4 regions of the Peribacillus aracenensis genome follow, and region 1 is predicted to be linked to each of the others. Evidence: riboswitches for the same ligand, from Rfam matches in the RefSeq annotation. Region 1 holds a riboswitch; each other region holds the start of a gene.
What was found. A riboswitch is a leader RNA that binds a small molecule or an ion and turns the genes downstream of it on or off. The one in region 1 is predicted to bind preQ1.

Region 1 (4,730 bases):
GAGACTTGGCAGGCAGAAAGCAACGATTGGTTTCTTCATTATCACCCTTATTCTTGGTTTAGGCTTCTTAGGAGTCGAAATTTATGAATTCGTGGAGTATGTACATGAAGGAGCAACGATTCAAACAAGTGCTTTCTTATCTAGTTTGTTCACATTACTAGGTACGCATGGAGCTCACGTTACACTTGGTTTATTCTGGGGAACCTTCATCGTCATGCAGATTAAAAAGCGCGGTATGACTCCACAGACAACAAACAAGGCTTTCATCTTTTCACTTTACTGGCATTTCTTGGACGTTGTCTGGATTTTCATCTTCAGTTTCGTCTATCTGAAAGGAATGATGTAATATGAAAGAATTATTCCCACGGGGCCAAGTTATGGGATTTGCCTTTTCGCTAGTCCTGACTTTGGTCGCACTATCAGTTATTGTGTTTGATCTCTCACTTAAAATGGCTGTGATCATCCTACTTGTTACAGCTTTCATGCAAGCTGCACTTCAATTTGTTATGTTCATGCATGCAGGAGAGTCTGAAGATAAAGCATCGATTTACACAAACGTTTATTACGGATTGTTCGTTGCATTGGTTACAATTTTCGGTACATTGCTAACAATGGTTTGGGGATATCAATAATCCATTCCGGAAAAACCGGGCGTCTTGATGACGCCCGGTTTTTTTGTATTTAAAAGTAGTAAGTAGAATTTCATATACGGCTTTATCCACTTCATACTTTTAAGATGTTGATGAACCCATTTTGTTTAGTATGACCATTTCGGAACATTATATGTATAAACGGATAATTGTCCCTATCGAAGTTTGGCCGTGCGTTCAAGTAAAAATGTTTTACAGAAGTAACGTTAATAGAACGTACACATTTTCTAAGAAAAGCTGTCGGACCTTTTGATACAATAAGCGATATACGCATTTATAAACGCGGCGGAGATGATGAAATTGACATTGCCGGTCTTGATTTTGACCATTATCTTAAGTTTGTTAAAAATATTGGTTTCCTGCCTTCCAACCGATGCAGTTAATTGGATTATCAGCAAATTTAAAATGCACTCAGAAATTAGTGGCGAGAATGCGATCGTAACCTTTGACGGAAAACGTTTGGAAGGTATAGAAAAAATTCAAGTCATTAGTTATTTTAATAACGCTAGATTTTTGAAAAAAAATCATATATTCCCAGGGAACGAGCAATTGTTTTTACACCCAGAGAACAGTGGGATTCCATTGGTCATTGATACTAAAAGAAGCAAAAAGGATGTTAGGTTATTTGTATACATTTACAATGACCACGTCGATGTAGTCAAACAGTACAAGAAGAAAGTCATTTCTTATAGTCTTCTTTCAGATAGCCTCCAAGAGCGTTCCGTGCCATTAATAAGTAAATTAGTTTAATAAAAAAATGACGGTCTCTTTAAGGACCGTCTTAGACTGTAGACAATTTAACCGTTAATTTCCACTCCAGGGACTCGCTTTTCACGCAGGAGTCTCGTACCCTGCGTTTCAATTAACTTAATATAGAACCCTTTTGTCTACAGACTGAGACCGGTTTTTAATGAATTTTATTAAAAATCTAGTACACAAACTGACATCTTAATTTTAGTTTCTTTTGGAAAATGCAATTAAAAGAGAGGGAATTACTGTAAGAGGTTCTTTCATCGTGCATATGAAATTATTTAAATGGTAATAAAAAAGCAGGTATCTATTGCGATGCCTGCCTTTTTATGCTTTCCATTGTTTTTCAACTTGATGAAGCGCTTGTTGTAAAATTACTTCATGATCTGTATCCGGTTTAGTAAGGACGTTAGTTTGATAAGATTTTCCTTGAAAATCAACCGTTACCGTAACTTTTACCATTATGCATCTTTCCTTTCCTAATTCAGAATTAAATGGGGTGGTTGTACCTATTTCTTTAATACCCGTGACAGAGGATTTTTCAAACATTTCAAAAGTAGTAAAACATAAAGAATTAATATTCAAAATTATCTGATATTTCAGGGAGCGTGTCAACACTTTTTTTTGACCACCCTATTTCCCGGCACAATAAAAAAACGACCTGGCTTGTACTCGTAGCAGCCAGGTCGTCTTTGTAAATGAACTATATTCATATTTTAGTCAAGATAATGCCGATTAATGCTGCAAGTACGCCGGCAACTTGATAGTTTTTTAGTTTTTCCTTGAATAAATAACATCCTGCGAATACGACAACTAAACAGTTCAGGCTGACGACAGGGAAGATGATGCTTGCGATGCCAGTGTTCAACGCAAAGAAATAACATCCATAGCCTATAGTGCTTAAAAGGCCTACCAAGGAACCGATTTTGATTTCCTTTAGCTTGATTTTTTCCTTTTTAAAGGCCAGAGCCGAAAGAAGATAAAGAGTTCCGCCTCCGTACATTGATACCAGAATATCAAGGGAATTTAAATGAAGACGTGTTGATGTCGTCATAAGAATGCCTAGCACACCAAAAGATAAAATGGATAATAATGTGTGCATCATCCATGGGACATATTGATGGTTGCCTTTAGCATTAGGTGTATACTGAATGACTAATGTAGCGAGAAACATGCAGACGATTCCACTCCACTGCAAAGTAGAAATATGTTCGTGAAAAATTAAAGCTGCACAGAGAATGGGGAATATTGCATTCGCTGCGATTAAAGGAGATGTCAAGCTTGCCGGTCCTTTTTCAAAGGCGCTTGCCATCTGGATATTACCATTAGCGTTCAGTACCCCAATGGCTCCACCAAGCATGATGGACAGCCAGTTAAACTGTAAACCATCCACAGATACTCCATAAGATATGGCCAAAATAAAAGCTGAAAAATAAAAGAAGAATTGGATATGTACTTTTGAGTAACCCTTTCCGCTACTCCATTTAAAAATGCTGTTATTGATTCCAAAACATAAACTAGTGATGAGGGCTGCAAAAATCCACATTGACGTAATCTCTTCCTTCATGTAGGATAAACTTCTTCTACATTTTAAGCCGAATGCATGCAGGAATCAAACCAAATTTTAAAAGTATGATTGACAGATTAGATATTTTTTTCTATATTTACTATGACAATTTTAAAATATTTCCCGATAAACGGGAGAGGTTCATAGCATCACCCTCTTAAAAAAACTATGGCTTTGATATTTTTCGCGAATCAACCATATCTTTGAGGAGATATGGTTTTTGTTATATAGAGGCCCATTTTATGAATCTCCCTGAAACGTGGGATTAGGAGGACTTTTAATGTCTGGAAGAAAAGAAGAAGAGTTAAAAAAAGATATCACACTGCTTGGGAATCAAGGAACAAAATATACATTCGACTATGCGCCTGAAATCCTTGAGTCATTCGATAACAAACATCCGAACCGGGATTATTTCGTCAAATTCAATTGCCCGGAATTCACTAGCTTATGTCCGATAACGGGCCAGCCGGACTTTGCGACCATTTACATAAGCTATATTCCAAGTGTGAAAATGGTGGAAAGCAAATCATTGAAACTTTATTTATTCAGCTTCCGCAATCACGGTGATTTCCATGAAGACTGCATGAACATCATCATGAATGATTTAATCGAATTGATGGATCCTAAATATATTGAAGTCTGGGGCAAGTTTACACCTAGGGGCGGAATCTCCATCGACCCTTACACGAATTATGGGAAACCAGGTACGAAGTATGAGGAAATGGCGGATTACCGCTTGATGAACCATGACTTATATCCTGAAACCGTGGATAATCGCTAAAGAATAGGAGAGACAATGGGCAAATGCCCGTTGTCTTTTTTAGTTTTTTAGCTATTATCGATTAGTGGTCTTGTTGTTTTGTCCTTTTTAAAAATACATTTGTCCTTCAGTAATGGAATTTCCACTTGATTGTTTCGAGAAAAAGCGTAATAATAGGGAGAGATAATTTTGACAGAATATTTACGAAAATAGGGGTTGTCGAGATGAAAGTTGCAAAGTTTGGTGGAAGTTCACTTGCGTCAGGTGAACAGTTGAGAAAGGTATTCGAAATTGTTGTTTCTGATCCAGAGAGGAAGATTGTAGTCGTTTCGGCTCCAGGGAAACGCAATTCCGATGATATAAAGGTGACGGATTTATTGATTGAAGCTGCTGAACAGCAGCTGCGCGGGGATAACGGAGAGCATTTGATAGAGGATGTCGTATCCCGCTATGCGAGCATTGCTGAAGAACTGGATATATCCGAGAGTGTCGTCACTGGGATCCGCGAAAATTTAATGGCGCTGTTGCATGCAGACCAAACTAACCCGAAGCGCTATTTGGATACTTTGAAGGCAAGTGGCGAGGATAATAATGCAAAGCTGGTCGCAGGTTATTTCCAAAGCCTTGGAGTAGAGGCGCAGTATATAAATCCGAAAAAGGCTGGCTTGATCGTAACGGATGAAGGTGGATTTACCAAGGTGCTGCCAGAATCTTATGATCGATTATATGCTCTGCGTGATGAGCCTGGAATCGTAATATTCCCAGGGTTCTTCGGTTATACGTTAGATGGTGATGTTTTAACCTTCTCAAGAAGCGGTTCCGATATTACGGGTTCGATTCTTGCGAATGGGGTCAAAGCTGATTTGTATGAGAACTTTACGGACGTGGATGCCGTTTATGCGGTGAATCCAAATGTGGTTTCCAATCCAAAGGGAATCCGGGAATTAACTTATCGTGAAATGCGTGAACTTTCTTATGCAGGTTTCTCGGTATTTCATGATGA
Region 2 (4,730 bases), on a different contig from region 1:
GAAGCATATCTGAGCTTTCGGCTTATATATTGTAAATGAATGGAATGGTCACGAATTTCCATTTTTCATGGAGATTTACCGTTTGTGGGTCTTAAGCTACAGCTTTTGGTAGCTGATTATGGAAGGAATCAGGTTAACTTGATTTCTTTCTGTCAGAAATCTCAAGGTTGGAGTCCTTTTTACCGCCATCAATCACATAAAGTCTAGGAGCTAATCTCCTTCTTTTTCCTTGATTGTCAGGATTCATCTTCATATAATTTTCATGTTCTTTGCGAAAGAATTCTTCGGTTTCCCGTTCCAGTGCTTTTCTTTCGTTAAAATCTGTTATGAATTTGAAAAAACGTTTCATATGAATTCCTCCTTATGGGGTTAAAAGGTCTTAGTTTAATAGTAACATATAAAGTGTGAAATTTAACCTTTTTTTACAAATTTGGAGTGAAAATCGTGTTTTTTTGTGTGAAAAAAGTCGTGTACGGTTTGATTCGAGAGAAAGATGCAATGGATCCTTACTGAGTATAAGTGCCCGTGCATGGTGTTGAAAGGGAATGTCGGGATGTGCAGTAGCGGTTATTGGAAGTGATGGTTATTTAAGTTAAAATATTCCTTTAATCAATTATACACTAAATATTCTGAAAATAAAGGAAAATATTCACTTCCAGCCGCCGCTTTTGATAGATTTGCTTTTTAATGATCTATTATTGGCTATAGTTATTTATTCCCCGAATTTACGAAAATGAAACAATCTATATAATGGGAGGGAAAAGCAATTTCCCGCATTCATGTGCCGGGAAATTGCTAGTGTCATAATTGGAACTTCCTAACCTGTTCAGTCAGCAGTTCTGCCGATGATGCAAGTTCACTGGCATGACTCGTGACTTCATCCATCGAAGAGCTGGATTGCTGAGCAGAGGCGGAGACTTGTTCGATTCCAGCTGCGGACTCTTCAGACACCGCGGCGATATCTTCGATAGCCTGATTGATATTTTTGCTATTTGTGGAGATATAGTTCAATTCGTCTGTTATATGCTGTATTTTCATTTCCATATTCCCGACAGAGTGATTGATTGTTTCAAAGGTTTGGCCTGTGAGCGTGATTTGTTTCGTGCCTTCGTCCACTTGTGCATAACCATCTTCCAGGGAGTGGACGACTGTTTTTGAATCCGTTTGAATGGCGGAGACAATATTGGTGATATCCCCAACGGAGTGTGTGACCTCTTCAGCGAGTTTCCGCACTTCATCGGCGACGACGGCAAAGCCCTTGCCATGTTCACCGGCACGAGCGGCTTCTATGGCAGCATTCAGTGCCAATAGATTGGTTTGATTGGATATATTCTTGATGACCTGTACAAGCTGTGAAATTTGCTGCGATTGGGAATCGAGCCCTTTCACTTGCTCTACGGCATTTTTTACAATCCCATCAATATATTGCATCTGTTTGATCGAACTGCGCATTAAAGTGGTGCCCTCCTTGGTCAAGAAAAGGATTTCGGTTGAACTTTTAGCAACATTCACTCCTTCTAGGCGGGCCAACTCGATTCTGCCGGTGAAATCATCCATCATGCGAACCACTTCAGCTGCCCGGTTGGCCTGTGACTCCGAACCTTCCGAAAGTTCATGCATGGTAGTCGCTATTTGTTTGCTGCCCTGCTGGACTTCATTTGCTGATTGAGTCAGATTCTCACTTTGGTTGGAAACGGATTCGGATACAACGAGCATTTTTTCGATCGTATCACGAAGGTTTTTCTGCATTTGGTTGGCGGATACCGTTAATTCGCCCATTTCATCATATGACTTTTGCTCCAGGGGCTCATGATTCAGCTCTCCGTCAGCCACCATTTTCATCCTGTCCCTGATTTTAAGGAGGGGGGTGGTAATGAGGTTGGCAGTCACAAGCGCCAGCAGAAGGCCGATAAGGACTGCCGCAATGGATATGATGATACTTGTCGTCTTTACCGATTTCCCGCTTGCGATGACGGTTTCACCTGAAGCGACAATCAATTCCTCGCGTTCCGAAGCAAGCTCCTTGAAACCCTCCATTACTTCATTGCTGATTGGCGCCACTTCATTTTTGAGTATCTCTTTCGCTCGTTCTTCATTTCCCTTTTCATATTGTGGAAATACCCGGTCTACAATCATCATCCTCCAATCCCGGCTTTTCTCGATCAATGCCTTCACTTTATCAGAATCGCTCAAAGCCAGGAGATCTTCCTGGATGACCTTGCTGTCTTCAGTATATTGTAAGAACCTTTCTTTATAACTCTCGTCACCATATAGAATATAGGCTCGGGCGAATGCGGTTCTTTGTGCTAGATTATATAGCAGCTTTTCATCTTGGATAAGAAGCGGAAGTTCCTTTTCGATGATATTCTGGGAATATACCAGTGACTTGTTGCTGCTGTAAATGTTGAATGCTCCTAATATGACACATAAAGATATGATGAGTGAAAATGCCACCAATACCTTTCCTTTAATGCTTTTCAAATTAATGGACCCCTTTATCGATATTTTATTCACACTATTTTATCGGACGGATAATGGGATATTTAAGCAATGAAAAGATAACCAAATTTTCCATCAGCTCTACTATTCACTAAATATAATCAACTTGATTTATGATCGTTTTCAAGTTACTATTGACTTGGAAAAATATAATATTCCGCGTTAAGGCGGAAGAGGTTCTAGCTACCCTCTCAAAAAAACTAAGGAGAAACAGTGCTCTATTCTTAGGGTGCTGTTTTTTTCCGTAAAAAGGAGTTTTATAGAAATGAAGAAGAAAGAAAAGGCAGTGGTTGTGTTTAGCGGAGGTCAGGACAGTACGACGTGCCTGTTCTGGGCATTGGAGAGATTTGAGGAAGTGGAAGCGGTGACGTTCGATTATAATCAGCGGCATAGCTTGGAAATCGAATGCGCTCAAAGCATCGCCAAGGAATTGGGCGTGAACCATCATATCCTTGACATGTCGCTGCTGAACCAACTGGCACCGAATGCATTGACGAGAAGTGATATTGCAGTTGCGGACGGAGAAGAAGGGGAATTGCCGTCGACGTTCGTACCAGGGAGGAATTTGCTGTTCCTTTCGTTTGCCGGAGTGCTGGCGAGTCAGATTGGCGCTAAACATATTATCACCGGTGTCTGTGAAACGGATTTCAGCGGATATCCTGACTGCCGCGATGTATTCATTAAATCGTTGAATGTGACCTTGAACTTGTCGATGGACCAGTCATTCGTGATTGATACGCCGCTAATGTGGCTTAATAAAGAAGAAACATGGGAGCTTGCGGATCAGCTTGGCGCCTTCGACTTTGTCCGCGAAAAGACCCTGACTTGCTATAACGGAATCATCTCCGACGGCTGTGGAGATTGTCCGGCATGTAATCTGCGGAAAAAAGGACTGGATGACTATGTAAGCAGACGGAAGGTGCTTTCATGATGTACGGTTTTACAATAGTGGATAAACTCCAAAAAATAGATGAAGACATTCAGCGCAGCCAATTGAAGTATACAACCAAGAGGGTTCTTGTGAGTAAGGAATTCACCTTTGACGCGGCGCACCATCTGCATGACTATGAAGGAAAATGCAAGAACCTGCATGGCCACACATATAAGGTCATATTCGGATTGAGCGGATATACGGATTCACGCGGTTTGATGATAGATTTCGGGGACATCAAGGATATATGGAAAAATGAAATTGAAATCCACCTGGATCATCGTTATTTGAATGAAACCCTGCCGCTCATGAATACAACAGCTGAAAATATGGTTGTCTGGATTTATGAAAAAATGGCCGAAGCCCTTTCATTAAAAGAATATGAGGGTGCTAGAGTCGAATTTGTTCGACTATACGAAACGCCGACAAGCTATGCCGAAGCCAGACGGGAGTGGATGGAAAGTGAGTAAACTCCCGGTTATGGAAATCTTCGGACCGACCATCCAAGGTGAGGGAATGGTCATTGGTCAAAAAACCATGTTCGTTCGGACGGCAGGCTGCGATTATTCATGTGCCTGGTGTGATTCCGCATTTACTTGGGATGGCACCGGTAAGGAAGATACCGTCCAAATGACTGCAAGAGAAATATGGGATGAGCTGAAGCGAATTGGGGGTTCCGGTTTTTCCTTCGTGACGATATCAGGCGGAAACCCGGCTCTGCTGAAAAACCTAAACGGGTTGATAGCGATCTTGCATGAAAATAAAATGAAGATAGGTGTCGAAACACAAGGGAGCCGATGGCAGGATTGGTTTCTCGATATTGATGAACTGACGATTTCACCTAAGCCGCCGAGCTCTAGAATGAACACGGACTTTACGGTGCTCGACCAAATCCTCTTGAACCTTGCCAATCGGAATCCTGAAAACCATGTCTCATTGAAGATTGTCGTCTTTAATGAGGAAGATTATCAATATGCCAAACATGTACATGGTCGTTACCCGGATATTCCTTTTTATTTGCAGGTCGGCAATGACGATAGCAGGACGGCGGATGATCGTCAATTGATCAGCGGTCTTTTGAAGAAGTACGAAGAGTTAATAGACAAAGTGATAGCAGATGATGAATTGAATGATGTGAAAGTGCTGCCCCAGCTGCATACCTATATATGGGGCAACAAGCGGGGCGTATAAAGAAAAGTGAGCAAAAGGCAGTGTGATGGCGTAATCACACTGCCTTTTAAGCTTTTTACAGCCTTTGAATATGTGTAGCTTTGAAGGAAGATGTGTATTTGAGGCCATA
Region 3 (4,730 bases), on a different contig from region 1:
AATAGAAAGGTTCGCCAAGATGCTTTATCCGTTTTTTTTCAATTCCGCTTCCATTATCTTTGATGGTAATGGAAAGGTTATTGTCGATGCGTTCAAAATCAATCCAAATGTGATCGGCGGATGCCTCCATTGAATTCTTGAGCATGTTTATGAATACTTGTTTTAATTGGTTTCCCTCACATAATAGAAGCGGTATTTCGTTTTTAACAGATATTGATATTTGGGTGGGGTACGAGTCCGCCTCTGGTTTCAACAAGGTTTTGACATCATTCATCAGGTCGATGATTTGATGTTTGCTGAATGGAAGTTCCTGTGGTTTTGCCAGAACGAGTAACTCGCTTACAATAAGATTGATCCGGTCCAATTCACTTAACATGATCGTGTAGTATTGTTCATAGGGATGGTCGCTCTTTTTAAGCAGCTGGACGAAACCTTTTAAAGAAGTCAGCGGGTTTCGTACCTCGTGGGCCACACTTGCGGCAAGTTCGCCGACTATCGATAATTTTTCAGTTCTTCTTAATCGTGCTTCGGTTTCCCGAATTTGAGTGACTTCTTTAGCATAAGTAATGATTCCTACTAAATCCTCTCCAACCATCATCGGGACAAACGAACAAGAAAGTAAGATGGACTTTCCGTACTTCGTCAGGAATTCTATATCTTTCCCTTTTTTTATCCCCTTTTGGTTTTCCAGGACATATTGGCAAGATGTACGGATCAATTCCGCGTCTTCTGCTGAGAAGTTCAAATTAATGAATGAGGCTCCATGTATTTCTTCCTGTTGAAAGCCTGTTACAGTTTCAAACCTTGGATTAACGGTCGTGATCATTCCGTTTAAATCAAGCATCAGCATTGGATAAGGGTTGTGTTCAAACAATGATTTATAGCGTTGTTCACTATCGAATAATTGATTCTCCGCGACTACTCTTTCAGAAATATCCCTGCCAATGACGACTAAGCCTTTTCGTGAACCATCCTCATTGAACAGAGGAACCTTGATCGTATCAAAGGTCTTGTGATTGCCATCGGGAAGAGGGACGATTTCCTCACACCTTGTGATTTCCCCTTTTACCCAAGTTTCTTCATCGGATACTTCACAGTAGATCAACGACTCTTTATAAAATTCTGAGTATTCCGCGAGCTCGCTGTCTCTTTTTCCCTTATAGTCTACATGCTCCAATTGAAATAATTGCAGGCCGAAGGTATTGGATTCAAGCCAACGGCCATCACCATCCTTGAAGTTAACGAAATCCACCATTGAATTGATGAGTGTCCGCCGACGTTGCTCAGCTTCTTTTAATTGCTTGAATTCTTCCCTTTTAGCTAAATAAAGATATAAAACCAAGCCTATTGATAAAAGGAAAACAAATCCTTCCGCTCTTTGAAGTTGAATGAAGACCTCTTTGTTTTGGATATTTGTAGTTAAAAAATAGTCGAACACGACTAGTGTAAGAATCCCGGATAGGATATATATTGCTAAGATGGAGCGTTTGGACATGGAGATTCTCCCTGATTTTAAGACATTTCTAAGGTAAAATTACATACACATTTTAACAAACTATCGGAAAAAAATATATGCAGATTCCTAAATAAAAAAACAGGATCAAAGTGGTCACCTGTTTTTTCTGAAAAAGGTTTGTTTCCTTTTCTTTTTTGCACGCTTATAGATAATGAAAAATAGTAAGAGGACGAGTGCGAGTGCTGCTAGCGTATATTGGTTCATTTCAACAGATAACAGTCCATATGGAATGAGCGAAAGGAAGAAAAAGTAAATAAGGTTACCAAGTGCCGTCGCTAATAAAAAATCCTTGAAAGTGACGGTGCTGACACCAGCTACCAAGTTAATTAAGCTTGTTGGGATCAGAGGGAAAATCCTGCCTGTAAAAACGTACATGAAGCCATGCTCTACAACAGTTTCTTGCCATTTTTCGCTAATTTTCTTTATGAGAAGTTCCTGAAACCAGTTTCTTGCTGCATAAAAAATGAAACCTGAGGCAACAACGCTTGTAAACCAACTCCATAGATATCCATATATGAATCCGAATATCGTGACATTGATGGTCAGGAGCAAAATTAAGGGGATGATTGTAAAAGAATTTTGTACAAACATCAATACGAATGTCACAATAAATGTAAGCAAAAGGTTTTCCTTCAAAATGCCAATAACAGAATCCAGATCACTTTTCCAAACCAAAGTGAATAACTCTGCATTATAGAAAATAAATATTGCGATTACCAATAGACCGATTATGGTCAGGATTTTTTTCAAAGGGCCACCACCATTCTTACTAGTAGTTTATCATTTTCGAGTTCATTGGTGAAAAAAAGAGCTGCCGCATCATTGCAGACAGCTCTTTTCCATTATAGTGGGTTTCAGACACGAAGATTCCATTAAAGCCACTTTTCAAACTGAATTCTTTTGTTCATTCCATAAATGATTGGCGCTCCAATCAAGAGGACAACGAATTCACCGACAGCCGTGGTCATCCAGCTTAACCAGAATGGGAAGCCCAGGGCAAGATTCAGCTCAATTGCAATTAAAAACATTGTGAACGTGAAAAAGATAATCGTTGCGATCATCCGTCCTTTAATGCCTTTTATGAACCGAGAAACAAAAATGACAAGCAACAAGGCGAGCAGAGATTGCCCCACCCCGAAAATCAAGTCATATGGCACCATCGGGGAAAAGAGCAGATTCGATATGAAGACTCCGCCGACGATACCGTAGATATACTTTTTATTGAATACAATCAGATGATTCAATATTTCCGGTACACGAAATTGGAACATCTGAAATGATATTGGTTGGAATACCAATGAGACCGCCACATACAAGGCAGCCAATAACCCGCTTATTACGAGTGTACGAACATTCATTTTACTCTCTCCCTAGTTTTTTATCGTGGGATGGTTACGAACCACGTTTAGGCGTTTGCCCGATGTTTAATAGTATCCCATGTAAGCTTGTTTCGTCAATTTGTAAAGAATGGTTTTAATTTATAAGTTTTCAAGCAGGGGAAGTAGCTCAATTGGATTTTGATTTATTGCAATGATGGATGATATTATTTCAATATGTACTTCAAAGGAGTGAATATAGGATGTCAATCGAGAGTGTCAAAAGCCATTTTAAACAATGGGATCGGGAAGGCGATGTAATGGAGTTCGAAACATCAAGTGCTACGGTGATTGAAGCAGCGGAAACCATCGGTGTTATCCCAGCGCGGATTGCTAAGACTCTTTCCTTTAAGGGAGAAGGTGAAAAAGCCATTTTGGTTGTTGCCGCAGGGGACGCGAAAGTGGATAATAAGAAATTTCGTCAGACGTTCGGTTTCAAAGCACGTATGCTTTCACCTGAAGAAGTGCTTGCACAGACCGGCCATGCCATCGGAGGGGTTTGCCCGTTTGGTTTGGCAAATGATCTAGCTGTTTTTCTTGATGTATCGATGAAACGCTTTGATACATTGTTCCCGGCATGCGGCAGTGCGAACTCTGCCATAGAACTTAAACTCGCTGAGTTGTTTGAATATTCAGGTGCTAAGGATTGGGTGGATGTATGCAAAGGTTGGGAAGAGAAGGAAAATGAGGAAACGACGGTAGGCAATGCAGTTAATGGCCTTTGATGGTTTCATAAAATCCACATGAATGGTATTGAGTCCACTACGGTGGACTTTATTTTAGTGGCGGCGGCATACATTTTCTATGATTTAAGCGGAAAATCGGGCGGAAAGTGTTCCTGAGTGGAGGTTGAAAGATGTTAAATGAAAGCAAAAGAAAAGGCAATAACTGCTATTTTAGTCTTAAAACTCTTTATGAAGAGAATATAACGGTTAAGAGCATTGCCCAGGAGCTTGAGTTTTGCCATAAAAACGATCTGGCAGTGGATATCCAGAAAGCATTGGAAAAAAAGAACTTTGATATATTGGCAGTGCAAGATCAGGGGGAAATCATCGGGTATATCGAAAGGGAAGAACTCGGTGATGGAAGCATTTCTGAATATTTGAGAAACTTTTCACCAAGGGAAATGGTTTCGGATTCAACCCCTTTGATCCAGCTTCTCCAGATTTTCAAGAATAAAACAAGGGTGTTCGTATTAGAGAATAATTCGATTAAAAAGTTGATTACCCATGCCGACCTTCAAAAGCCTCCGATCAGGATGCTGATATTCGGATACATTACTTTATTGGAAATGAGGATGAGCGATATCATCCAGGATAGATTCGGCGATGGCAGCTGGTATCCAATGATCAGCGAAGACCGTTTTGAAAAGGCAACCGAATTATATAGAAGGAGAATCGATAAAAACGAGGATATCAATATAATCGAGTGCCTGCAAATCAGTGATAAATTCGATATCATACATAAAGATAAAGATTTGAGGCGCTTCTTCCAAATCCCTTCGAAAAGTAAAGGGAAGAAGGATGCAAATGCCATCCGGAAATTACGGGATAAGATTTCCCATGCTAATGAATTGGGTCTGGACATGTCATGGATGGAAATCATCGAGGTTGTCGAGTCCTGTGGCCGACTGCTCGAAATCTCTGAATCCTATCAGTATGAAAAATAAGGATCCAGCTAATCATGCGGGTTCTTTTTTAGCGCATCCAAATAGAAAAAACTGCCCATATCGGGCAGTCTCCCCCTTAAAACTCCGGCAGTTGATCCAGATTATTTTCTTTTATCCCATCGGGCTCACTCCGCAATATGTCACGTCCATATTTATGAAAGACGTCAAC
Region 4 (4,730 bases), on a different contig from region 1:
TAAAGAATTAAATAGGGGCGGTAAAGACGAAGAATGGCTGAAAAAAGAAATCGAAACAACATATAATGCCGACGTGAACGATATTTTATTGGCAACTCTTGATAATAACGATAACTTAAAGGTCTTTTTCTACAAATAGCCAAAATAAAAACCCCCAAACATTGTGTAAAGCCTACATGAATGTAGGCTTATAACACGTCAACGTAAAGGGGATTATTAACTCGCTTATTACTCCGACCAATTCAGTGTATTCAAGAACTTATAAACATCTTCATACACTTGATTACGTTCCTTACCCAATGTGATGATATGACCTGATTTTTCATACCATATCAAGTGTTTATGCTGCGTATCGACTTCATTGAAAATCGCTGTAGCACTCTCCGTATAGTCGGGATCATCCAAACGCCCTTGTAAAACAAGAGTTGGTGATGTGATCAAATCTAAATCTTCACCTGTCTCATTTATAATATTCAACACATCTTTTAGTTGAGGCATAGGCTCTTCTTCCAGCAGCTTCACTTCTGCAGCAATTTGGTCTGCATCTTTGCCCTCAAACTTCTTATAAGCCTGTGCATAATTGAGCAAGCGGTTCTTTTGTCGATCGATACTTTTTCCTTTCGTCGGAGCGCACATTGAAACCACCCCTGTTACAGGCAATTCAATTCCCACTTTTAATGAGAAAACTCCTCCTAAAGAAATTCCCACAACAGCAATTTCCTCATAGCCTTCATCTTTAAGGAAATTATAACCATCAACTACGTCTTTCCACCATTCCTTTGGACCTGTTTTAACAAGTTCCTCGGCTGATACTCCGTGCCCACTATAAAGAGGTCCGTGGCAAGTATAGTCGAGATCATTCAAGTACTTTCCTAATTTCTTCATATCTCCTGTACTTCCGGTAAACCCGTGAAGTAAAAGAACAGCTCTTTTTCCACCTCTGTATGTGAATGACTCAGGTGCTTTCACTTTCATCTATCTAGGACCTTCTTTCTTTGCTCATGTTGATAAATAGAATCTAAATGATTTTCGAAAAAAAATCAATTAATACCCCTTGAGTAGTGATTCTTCTATTCTATTCCGAATTTTCATTAAAACAATTAAATCATGTATATTGTATCCTTACCACACTCTTCACAACTCATTCGTTCCGAAGCACATTTTACTATGATTAAAATTATTTAGCAATCGTCATTTAACCATTTTTTTAAAGAAAAGTAAAATGCACCTTGTGTTACGATGTACACCATATTACACTTTAAAAATGAAAAGGAGGAGAATTTATTTGGATAAAGAATTAATGAAGGGAAGCATTGACCTCCTTTTACTTTCACTTCTCTCACAAAAAAGGCTATACGGCTATGAAATCACGAAGATCTTGAAGGAAATGAGCATGGGAAAATATCAAATAAGTGAAGGCACCCTCTACTCCGCCCTTAAACGATTAGAAAAAAAAGAATTCATTACAGGCCATTGGAAAGAGTCAGATTCAGGCCGCAGGAAATATTATCATGTCACCGAAAATGGACAAACCGAACTTGAACGGAAACGAGAATGCTTTTACTTCCTGGAAAAATTAGTCCGGAAAAGCGCAGAGCAATTCTAAACAAAATAAAAAGCTCTCTGCACCCATTACTTGGAAAGGCGCAGGAAACTTTTTTTTGCTGAGTTTGGGCTGTTTACTCGTGAATTTGCTGTTTTACTCGTGAGTTTCGCGCTTTTACTCGTGAGTTTTGCACTTTTACTCGTGAATTCATACCGCACTCATGATTTCGCACCATTTACTTGTGAGTTTCGCACATTTACTCGTGAGTTTTGCACTTTTACTCGTGAGTTTTGCACTTTTACTCGTGAGTTTTGCACTTTTACTCGTGAATTCATACTACACTCATGATTCCGCACCGTTTACTCGTGAGTTACTCCGTTCACGCAAAAAAAAGACCTAATTAGGTCTTTTTTTGTCTATTCCTTTATGCTTGCGATAATTGGCGCAAGAGAGCTTCATACAATCCCCTTGAACATGCGGGCCATATTTTTCACGAAAAGCCTCGAGGCAATAGCATTTATCTTTTTCTTTTTTGATTCCATCCATCGAGTGCATCCCTCCTAGCTTTAACTGGAGACTACACGTTTCTCCAGCTCTACGTTGATTCGTCCCAACAGTACGGCACCAATTGACTGAATGATCGTTTTAACGATGATTTGGCCGATGACCGCAGCAGGTACTGCTTCCCATGGCAATATATTGGCACCCAATGGACTTAGGCCAATCACGACAAATATCACCGAATCGAAAAACCCTCCAACGATTCCGCTGTAAAACACTCTCCAGCTCATCGGGAGTTTTAAACGGGTATATATTTCCGTATCCGCTGTTTCTGCGACCACGAACGATAATGCGGAAGCAAATACAATCAATAACGTATCTCCTAATAAAAATGATACACACGCAGATAAAATAAGTGCAGTGACGATACATATATAGGTCTTTGCGCGGCCGAATTTATTCTGGACGAGATCTCGAAAGATGAAGGTTCCCCCAATGAGCAATGTACCCATCGGAATGATGAACATGCCAAAATGCAATGGCGCAAAAGCTGCTGTAACCACATTCGCCGTGATGATGGATACTAAATACAATAAAATTCTTAACATTTCTTAATTCTCCTTATACAGAAAAAACAGCACCCTAAGAAAGAGCACTGTTCCCCTTAGTTTTTTTGAGAGGGTAGCTAGAACCTCTTCCGCCCGAGCGGATTATCATTTTCCTTATTTATCGTAGCTTGAAAGCGATTGGAAATCAAGAAGTTTCCATATGGCTTGCACGGACAATGGTCAATTCAATGACTCTGCCGATTTTTGTCGCAGAAAACTGCTTGACCAGCTGTATATGAAAAGCCGAAAATGATTGATAGAATAATGTTACGATCTTGATATGAGGTATAAACGCGAGGAGGAAAAAGATGATAAAAAAACCATCGTTTGTTCATGCTATTTATATCGCAACCACACCAGAGAAGCTTTGGGAAGCCCTGACGAGCGGTGAGGTCACGAAGAGGTACCATTTTGGATGCCAAGTCCAGTCTGACTGGCAAGAAGGCTCAAGCGTTACATATATGCTGGAAGATGGGCGTATTACTGATCATGGTAAAGTACTCAAGTGTGAGCCGCTGCACCTGCTCTCGTTCACTTGGAACATGACAGGAGACGAAACACCTCGCGAGCAGCCTACCCGGGTCACTTTTATACTGCAGCCCATGGATGATTCGACTTTGAAATTAACGCTTAGGCATGAAGAGCTTCTGGAGACGGATTTCGTATATGATGATCATACCTTTGAAGGCTTGAATAATGGATGGCCAGCAATTCTAAGTAACCTGAAGAGCTTGCTTGAAACGGGACGGACCCTGCCGCCGATAACAGTAGTTCGGGATCATTAAGTGGTAGTGGAAAACTTAAAAAAATCGAAAGAGAGTTGATAGTGATGGATACGCAAATAATCACGAAGTTTAAAATAGCCAAACCAACCAAGGAAGTGTTTGAAGCCATAGTGGACCCAGAAAGAATCGGGAATTTCTGGTTCTCATCGAGTTCTGATAGATGGGAACAAGGCAGGACGCTTACATTGAGATATAACGAATACGATGCTGAAGTGGCCATTCATGTATTGGAAGTAGAGGAAAATAGGAAAATCGTGTTCTCATGGGGAGGAAATGATCAAGAAACGATTGTTACAATTACCCTAAAAGAGTCGGATAAAATGAGTACAATTATTGAAGTGAACGAATCAGGTTTGAAAGAAGACGACCCCGAATTGATAAATAAAATGATAGGACAAAAGGAAGGTTGGGTTTATACATTAACATGTTTAAAGGGTTACTTAGAAAATGGGGTTAATACTTTGAGAGCATCTATAATTTTTTAATTCTTAAATGGTGCTGGTTCAGATAAAATGCAGTTGGGCGTCCTGACTCCCGGCACAATGATACTTAAGATTTTTAAGCATGTTGGGTCCTATTGAGTCTTACCTTCTTTCCTTAATCAAGGTCAAAGAAAGCATACGGGAGGAGACTTTAAATTCTTCCGAGAAAAAACTCAAGGATGGATATCACCCTTGAGTTTTACTTTCCGTATGGTTGGACATGACATTTAATCGGAAATCACTTTTAGATATATGCCCTTCGAAGCTTTTTCATAGGCTTCCATTCCCATTTTCTTAACTCTTTCTGATAAACTGGATGCTCTTAATAATTGGGTTCCTTCAATAACGGAAGGATCAATAAGGCGCACTTTATTTTTCCGATGTAAATCGTATTCCAATTGATTTTCTATCACCTTTACGTTACCATGGATCCGTTTTAACAGGTTTTTCACCTCATGGTCTTCAGTGGAGCTTAACAAGGACATAACTTCTTCATCTGTACCGAGTAAGTCATCAAGGCTGATCAGATTTTTAGCCAAAGCCAATTTTAAGGTCTTTGCCAATACATCATAGCCATATATATTAAGTGGGTTCATGAAAAAATCAATAACTTCACTGTAATACGTTTTCACAAACCATTCCGCCGATTCAATATTATCCAGATACATCCTTCCATTTATTATGATTACATGGTCTAAGAAGTCTTGAACGGATTCCAGTGTGATATGTCCATATTGATACATATCCCGGAGAGTATAATCTACCCGATCGGCGCATAACTCAGGTGCTGGCTGTTCAAGCAATTCCC

Region 2: linked by a shared signal. The riboswitch ahead of queC (7-cyano-7-deazaguanine synthase QueC) and the one ahead of queF (preQ(1) synthase) in region 1 are both predicted to bind preQ1.
Region 3: linked by a shared signal. The riboswitch ahead of N0M92_RS24450 (QueT transporter family protein) and the one ahead of queF (preQ(1) synthase) in region 1 are both predicted to bind preQ1.
Region 4: linked by a shared signal. The riboswitch ahead of N0M92_RS09755 (VUT family protein) and the one ahead of queF (preQ(1) synthase) in region 1 are both predicted to bind preQ1.

Annotation. Positions count from the first base shown of each region.
Region 1 covers NZ_JANZMJ010000014.1:50,754-55,483, forward strand. The annotation lists gene qoxC (cytochrome aa3 quinol oxidase subunit III) at 1-346, shown strand, start outside; gene qoxD (cytochrome aa3 quinol oxidase subunit IV) at 348-632, shown strand; gene N0M92_RS15130 (YfmQ family protein) at 945-1,400, shown strand; gene N0M92_RS15135 (BA3454 family stress response protein) at 1,728-2,018, opposite strand; gene N0M92_RS15140 (DMT family transporter) at 2,110-2,967, opposite strand; PreQ1 riboswitch class I at 3,098-3,143, shown strand; gene queF (preQ(1) synthase) at 3,248-3,748, shown strand; gene N0M92_RS15150 (aspartate kinase) at 3,952-4,730, shown strand, end outside.
Region 2 covers NZ_JANZMJ010000007.1:105,744-110,473, reverse strand. The annotation lists gene N0M92_RS09810 (hypothetical protein) at 134-349, opposite strand; gene N0M92_RS09805 (methyl-accepting chemotaxis protein) at 802-2,481, opposite strand; PreQ1 riboswitch class I at 2,667-2,709, shown strand; gene queC (7-cyano-7-deazaguanine synthase QueC) at 2,765-3,430, shown strand; gene queD (6-carboxytetrahydropterin synthase QueD) at 3,430-3,900, shown strand; gene queE (7-carboxy-7-deazaguanine synthase QueE) at 3,893-4,621, shown strand; gene N0M92_RS09785 (DUF4260 domain-containing protein) at 4,677-4,730, opposite strand, start outside.
Region 3 covers NZ_JANZMJ010000035.1:49,004-53,733, forward strand. The annotation lists gene N0M92_RS24440 (PAS domain-containing sensor histidine kinase) at 1-1,495, opposite strand, end outside; gene N0M92_RS24445 (TVP38/TMEM64 family protein) at 1,610-2,266, opposite strand; gene N0M92_RS24450 (QueT transporter family protein) at 2,389-2,874, opposite strand; PreQ1 riboswitch class I at 2,881-2,925, opposite strand; gene N0M92_RS24455 (YbaK/EbsC family protein) at 3,096-3,617, shown strand; gene N0M92_RS24460 (hypothetical protein) at 3,749-4,561, shown strand; gene N0M92_RS24465 (DUF3892 domain-containing protein) at 4,638-4,730, opposite strand, start outside.
Region 4 covers NZ_JANZMJ010000007.1:99,073-103,802, forward strand. The annotation lists gene N0M92_RS09735 (DUF421 domain-containing protein) at 1-139, shown strand, start outside; gene N0M92_RS09740 (alpha/beta hydrolase) at 229-975, opposite strand; gene N0M92_RS09745 (PadR family transcriptional regulator) at 1,286-1,606, shown strand; gene N0M92_RS09750 (hypothetical protein) at 1,943-2,092, opposite strand; gene N0M92_RS09755 (VUT family protein) at 2,113-2,655, opposite strand; PreQ1 riboswitch class I at 2,706-2,748, opposite strand; gene N0M92_RS09760 (SRPBCC family protein) at 2,964-3,440, shown strand; gene N0M92_RS09765 (SRPBCC family protein) at 3,485-3,925, shown strand; gene N0M92_RS09770 (HD domain-containing protein) at 4,150-4,730, opposite strand, start outside.